Regions from separate parts of the Halomonas kashgarensis genome, predicted to be linked through region 2. Evidence: predicted binding sites of a transcription regulator. Region 2 holds the regulator's gene; the other holds the start of a gene.
What was found. Region 2 encodes PhoB, which activates phosphate uptake and scavenging genes when phosphate is short. Its sites were predicted from a motif close to TGTCATANNNNTGTCANA; they were not measured.
Positions count from the first base shown of each region.

Region 1: a site for PhoB is predicted at 1,658-1,675, ahead of R5M92_RS09045 (CYTH domain-containing protein). Genes of this name have one in related genera too.

Region 1 covers NZ_CP137552.1:1,970,482-1,973,899, forward strand. Annotated here, with positions in the region: gene R5M92_RS09035 (inorganic phosphate transporter) at 1-869, opposite strand, end outside; gene R5M92_RS09040 (TIGR00153 family protein) at 879-1,559, opposite strand; gene R5M92_RS09045 (CYTH domain-containing protein) at 1,695-2,579, shown strand; gene R5M92_RS09050 (ion transporter) at 2,647-3,418, shown strand, end outside.
Region 2 covers NZ_CP137552.1:3,384,232-3,387,649, reverse strand. Annotated here, with positions in the region: gene R5M92_RS15640 (chorismate--pyruvate lyase family protein) at 1-193, shown strand, start outside; gene ubiA (4-hydroxybenzoate octaprenyltransferase) at 247-1,137, shown strand; gene phoB (phosphate regulon transcriptional regulator PhoB) at 1,246-1,935, shown strand; gene phoR (phosphate regulon sensor histidine kinase PhoR) at 1,937-3,229, shown strand.

The DNA of each region.
Region 1 (3,418 bases), 1.4 Mb from region 2:
CTGATGACGGCGGCCAGCGGCCCCACCGCATTCGCCACATCGTTGGAGCCGTGGGCGAATGCCATGGCGCAGGCGGTAAAGATCATCAGCACGCCGAACACGCGTTCGACATTGGCGTAGCCAAAGTGGTCCTCGGCATCCCTGACGTACTTGACCCGTCGCTCCATCACCATGCCGAGCCCCATGATAGCCAACCCGAGCACGATGGAAAGCAGCAAGCTCTGGCCGAAGGAGAGATCCAGCCCGATGTGCTTGAGGCCCTTGGTCAAGGTGACCATGGCGACAATGAAACCGACCAGGAAGACATAGCCCGGCACGTAACGCTTGGCCGCGGCGAAAGGATCACGGCTCTCGAAGATCAGGTGGTGAACCGACTTGAACAGGACAAAACCGATGGTACCGGCCAGCAGCGGCGAGACCACCCAGCTGGAAGCGATCTGCCCCACCTTGGGCCAGGCTACCGCCTCCATTCCCAGGCCTACCGCGCCGAACCCGACAATGGCCCCGACGATAGAGTGGGTCGTGGAGACCGGCCAGCCCTTGGCCGAGGCGATCAACAGCCAAATTGCCGCCGCCAGCAGCGCTGAAAGCATGCCGTAGACCAGCATTTCAGGGCGTTGCGCCAACAGCACCGGATCGATGATGCCGCCCCTGATGGTGGCGGTGACCTCGCCCCCGGCCAGCCAGGCGCCTAGAAATTCGAACACCACCGCGATGATGATCGCCTGCTTGATGGTGATCGCCTTCGACCCCACCGAGGTTCCCATGGCGTTGGCAACATCGTTGGCACCCACGCCCCAGGCCATGAAAAAGCCGAATAGACAGGCCAGGATAATGAAGATTTCACTGTGCTGAGCAATGATCAACATGCCGCCCCCTTAGCGTGCTGTCAGAATCTGTAAACGGCTACCCACGCGCTCAGCGCGGTCGGACAACTCACCGACCCAGTCGATAATCTTGTAAAGAAAGATCACATCGACCGGCGGTAGCTCGCTTTCCAGATCGAACAGCTGGCGGCGAATCGCCACTTGCTGACCATCCGCTTTATGTTCCAGGGTATGCAGCTCGCGGATCATGTTCTGCATGACATCCGAGACATTGCGCCCGAAGCCGGACTCCAGCAGATCCTTGAGCTCCTCGAGTGCCTGGCGGGCCTGGGCCACGCACGCCACCGAGGTGATCATGTAGTCGCGCATCGGCTCGGCCAGTGCATCCGGCACCCGCATCTTGCGGCCCAGCATGATGCCGGTAATGTCGCGCACCTTATTGGCGATCTTGTCCTGCACGCTGATCAGGTCGAGAAGATCCGAACGAGACACCGGCAGGAACATGGTGCTGGGCAGGTTCAATCGCAGGTCCGTCTTCAATTCATCGGCTTCATGTTCCAGCCGGGTGACGTTTTCGCGGTATTCCGAGGCTTTCTGCCAATCGCCTTGCAGGGACGCTTCGAAAAACGGCAGGAGTTGATCTGCGCACTCGTTGGCCTTGACGATATGGGCCAACAACGGCTGGAATGGCGAACGGCCGAACATCGCGGAAAAGGGGTTTGTGTTAACCATAGAGCCTTTAAGCCTGTTTTCGGGGAGCCTGGAAATGGCGGCGCCAGTATAAAGACTGCCCTCGACGCCGTCATGAAAAGTTCATAATGTCATGAAAAATTCATCTATTTGTCACACAAGCGAGGTGGCGCTGCAATGAGCCAAGAGATAGAGCTTAAACTTGCCCTGACGCCGGAAGGGCCGGAAGCCCTGAGCCGCCACCCGCTACTGGCCAGCCTAGACAAACAAACGCAGCTTGTAAGCAATACCTATTACGACACTCCATCTGCCGACCTGGAAAAAGCTCGCGTTGCTCTGCGTGTGCGCCAGGTAGCAGGCCGTTACTTGCAGACGTTGAAAACCGCAGGCCATGGCGGCGGCGGGCTATCCCAGCGGGGGGAATGGGAATGGGAAGTGCCGGGCCCGCAACTGGACCTGACACGGCTGGCCACCCTGCCGTCCATGCAAGCGCTTACGGAACTCGACCTCACCTCGTTGCAACCACGCCTGGCAACCGACTTCACCCGGCGCCGCTGGGAGGTACGTCATGGACAAGGCCGCGCAAGCCTTGTCGAAGTGGTCGTGGACGAAGGTGAGATCCGCGCTGGTAGTGATAGCGTTCCCATTCGCGAGGCGGAACTCGAACTCAAGCTCGGCACCGCGGAGGATCTATGGTCACTGGCTTTCGCCCTGGCCGAACGCGTCGCACTACGCCCGAGCGACAGCAGCAAGGCCGCCCGGGGCAATCTGCTGTTACGCCAGGAGTGGCCGCTGCCCGAGGCCAGCCGGCCGGAGGAGCTCTTTCATCGCGCCTGCCTGGCGCTGGACGGCTACCAGGACACTTCCCGAACAGAATTGCTGACCCAGGCAACCCAGGCATTTTTGCAATTGGCGCAACACCCAGGGCTGCCCGTTGAGCAACAGCGGCAAGCCAATATCCTGATCGAATCGCTGCATCACGATCCGCATTTGCCGCCGGCATTCGGCCAGGCGGCGTTGAGGCTCGCCCATTATCTGAGCATTGAAACCGAGCTAGGCTGAGCAGAGGCCAGCATCGTTCAGTACCCTCAAGCAGGATCACTCATTCACCTCAAGCCAAGGAAGTCGCATGAGTCTGGCATTCAAACCCGCCGGGGAAGGATTACGTACCCGGATATTCCATATTATCTTCGAATCCCATACGCCGGCCTCGAAAGGCTTCGATATCGCCTTGATCATCGCCATCCTGATCAGTGTGGTAGTGATCCTGCTGGACAGCGTGGCGGCCTACCACGCTCGCTACGGCGAGCTGTTCTCGCTGGTGGAGTGGTGTATTACCGTGCTGTTCACGATTGAACTGGCGCTGCGCCTTTACTGCCTGGAGCGACCCTGGCTCTACCTGAAGAGCTTTTATGGGGTGATCGATCTGCTCGCCGTACTCCCCGCCTGGCTGGTGCTGCTGGTACCCGGCGCCCATAGCCTGGTATTGATTCGCCTGCTGCGGGTATTGCGCATCTTTCGTATTCTGCGCTTGATGGAGTTCGTCGGCGAGGGGCAGCTGCTCCTTGACGCCTTGAGGCGCAGTACACGTCAGATCCTGCTGTTTTTCTCGTCCATCCTGGTTCTGGTAACGCTTTTCGCGGCACTGATGTACTTGATCGAGTCACCGGAAACCGGTTTCACCAGCATCCCTCAATCAATCTACTGGGCTATCGTCAGCATGACCACTGTGGGCTATGGCGATATCGTGCCGGTAACCCCGTTGGGTAAGGCGATTACCGTAGTGTTGATGCTGACGGGCTATTCGATCATCGCAGTCCCGACGGGGGTATTCTCGGCCCAGGTGATTCGCTCGTTGCGCGAAGAGCGCTACTCCGACGAAGCGTGCCCCGGCTGCGGGT
Region 2 (3,418 bases):
GGGAAGCTGGCTGTTTCGTCAGCCCGATTTGCAGCGAGGGCCGCTGGAAGTGACCGAACGCGCTCCGCACTACAGCGATGCCCGCGGTCCCTGGGGCCGCCGCTCGGTATTTCGCCATCGCGGCATGGCGCTGCTGGTTCAGGAGCACTTTCTCTTCGCCATGGCGGATGAACTCGACTTGCCTTCGCGGTAGGCTCTAGGTTGTCGTCATTCCCCGCCGGGGATGACTCTGTTGACGAGGTAACCATGGATCGTTCCCTGTTGCGCCCCTCCGGCTTGGCGCGTGTACCCGATTTCCTGCACCTGACGCGCCTGGATCGTCCCATCGGCACCTGGCTGCTGATGTGGCCGACCCTGTGGGCGCTATGGGCGGCGGCCGAGGGCATTCCCGGGCGTGATGTGTTGCTGATCTTCGTTGCCGGCGTCTACCTGATGCGGGCGGCGGGCTGTGTGGTGAACGATTACGCCGATCGCCACGTCGACGGATACGTCAAACGCACCCGCAACCGACCGCTGGCCAACGGACGCATCGGCGAAGACGAGGCCAAGGGGCTGTTTCTGCTCCTGGTGGCGGCGGCCTTCGTGCTGGTGTGGTTCACCAATCTGTTTACCGTGATGCTGTCGCTGGTCGGGGTCTTCCTGGCGTTCATCTACCCGTTCATGAAGCGCTATACCCATTTCCCGCAGATATTTCTCGGCATGGCCTTCTCCTGGGCGATTCCCATGGCCTTCGGCGCGGTGCTCGGCCATATCCCCGTCGAAGGGTGGCTGCTGTTCGCCGCCAACGTGGTGTGGACGGTGGCCTACGATACTCAGTACGCCATGGTCGACCGCGACGACGACCTCAAGGTGGGCATCAAGTCCACCGCCGTGCTGTTCGGCCGTGCGGACAAGCTGATCATCGGCCAGCTGCAGCTGGCGACGCTGGGCCTGCTAGCCTGGTTCGGGATACGCCTGGCCCTGGGCGGATTCTTCTGGCTGGGCCTTGCCGCCATGGCGGCGACCTTCGTCCGTCAGCAGTTCCTGATTCGAGGGCGCGAGCGCGAGCGCTGCTTCCAGGCGTTTCTCAACAATCACTGGTCGGGCCTGCTGGTCTTCGCCGGTATCGCCTTGAGCCTGTGGCCGGCAGCGGCCTGAGTCGGCTGGTGTCTGTAACGGTTGTCATATAACTGTCATCAACACATGGTGTTATCGTCATTGACCTGTCACTGGATTTCTTTCCAACGAACACCGTGAGGCTCCGGGATGACCGCCAAGACCGTTCTGATCGTCGATGATGAAGCGCCTATCCGGGAAATGATCGCCGTGGCGCTGGAGATGGCCGACTATCGCGTACTCGAAGCGGATAACGCCCAGGATGCCCATGCCATGGTGGTCGACCATCACCCCGACCTGCTGCTGCTCGACTGGATGATGCCGGGCACCAGCGGTATCGAGCTGGCGCGGCGTCTCAAGCGCGAGGAAACGACCGCCGAGTTGCCCATCATCATGCTCACCGCCAAGGGCGAAGAGGATAACAAGATCCAGGGCCTGGAAGCGGGAGCGGATGACTACATCACCAAGCCGTTTTCGCCACGGGAGCTGGTGGCGCGGCTGAAAGCGGTGCTTCGCCGCACAACGCCCCGGGGAGTGGAAGATCCCATCGAGATCGACGGGTTGCTGCTCGATCCCATGAGCCACCGCGTCAGTACCCACGGCAAGGCACTGGAAATGGGCCCCACCGAGTACCGCCTGCTGCAGTTCTTCATGACCCACCAGGAGCGTGCCTACACGCGCAGCCAGCTGCTGGACCAGGTATGGGGCGGCAACGTGTATGTCGAGGAGCGCACCGTGGATGTGCATATCCGCCGCTTGCGCAAGGCACTAGGCGAAGCCCATCAGCATCTGATCCAGACCGTGCGAGGCACGGGCTACCGATTCTCGGCCAGGGTGTAAGGTGCGATCGTGGAGCCGAGAACTCTGGCGACTGGCTTGGCTTGCCACCGCCGGGCTCTTGATCGGGGGAATCGTCTCCCAGGCGGGACTGGGGCTGGCGGCGGGGCTTGCCGTGTGCCTCGGCTACCACTTGCGCCAGCTGCGCGCGCTTTATCAGTGGCTGACCCTGCATCCTCAAACGGAACCGCCCGCCGCCAGCGGCATGTGGGGTGAGCTGTTCGATCGTCTCTACCGCTACCAGAAAAGCCAACGCCTCACCCAGAGCCGCTTGCGGGCAACGCTTGCGCGTATCCAGGAATCGTCGGAAGCCATGCGCGATAGCGTGGTCATGCTCGACCGGCACGGCGATCTGGAGTGGTGGAACTCCGCCGCCAACGACATGCTCGGACTGCAAGCCGCCCACGACCGTGGCCAGCACATCACCAACCTGCTACGTGACCCGCGCTTCGTCGCCTACTTCAACGCCCGCGATTATCGCGAGCCGCTGACATTGCCGGCGCCGCTGGATGAGCGCCGTATCCTGCAGTACCAGATCACCCTCTACGGTGACGATGAACGCCTGGTCATGGCGCGGGATATCACCCGCTTGCACCGCCTGGAGCAGATGCGTCGGGACTTCGTCGCCAACGTCTCCCACGAACTGCGGACGCCCTTGACGGTACTCGCCGGCTACCTGGAAACCTACCTGGACCTGGCCGACCATCTACCCGATCGCCTGGCGCGCGGATTGACCCGAATGCAGGAGCAGACCCTGCGCATGCAGAACCTGGTCAACGACCTGCTGCTGCTGTCACGCCTGGAAATCGACCAGGGTGGCAATGATCACCAGCCCCTGGACATGCCGCGGCTGCTGGAGGGAGTGAAACGTGACGCCCTGGCGCTTTCCGGTGACCACCACGTCATCATGGTGGAAGTGGAAGAGGCATGCAGCGACAGGCTTGTGGCAAGCGAGCAGGAAATATGCAGCGCCGTCTCCAATCTTGCCTTCAATGCCGTGCGCTATACCGCCGCAGGCAGCCATATCACCCTGCGTTGGCGACGACACCCCAAGGGAGCCTGCCTTGAGGTGGAGGACAACGGTGAAGGTATCGACCCGGTGCATATACCCCGCCTGACCGAGCGCTTCTATCGCGTGGACAAGGGCCGCAGCACCGCCACCGGCGGCACCGGTCTGGGGCTTGCCATCGTCAAGCATGTCCTGCTGCGCCACGATGCCCAGCTGGAAATCGAGTCCCATCCGGGGCGCGGCGCGCTGTTTCGCTGCGTGTTTCCAGCATCTCGGGTGTCACAATGAGCCGTTTCGTTGTGGCTATAGTTTGCTCATGTGTCAAAGGTAGCCATTTTAAGTGCCCCTTTTTGGCAGCGCGAAAGCCGCCAGTTTGTTGGCCGTTTTTGCTAAATAATTGAAATTATTTCATTTAGCTTGTTTGTCATGAAAATGGCACGGCCCCTGCAATAACTGAGTGTAAGGAAGATCGTCTCA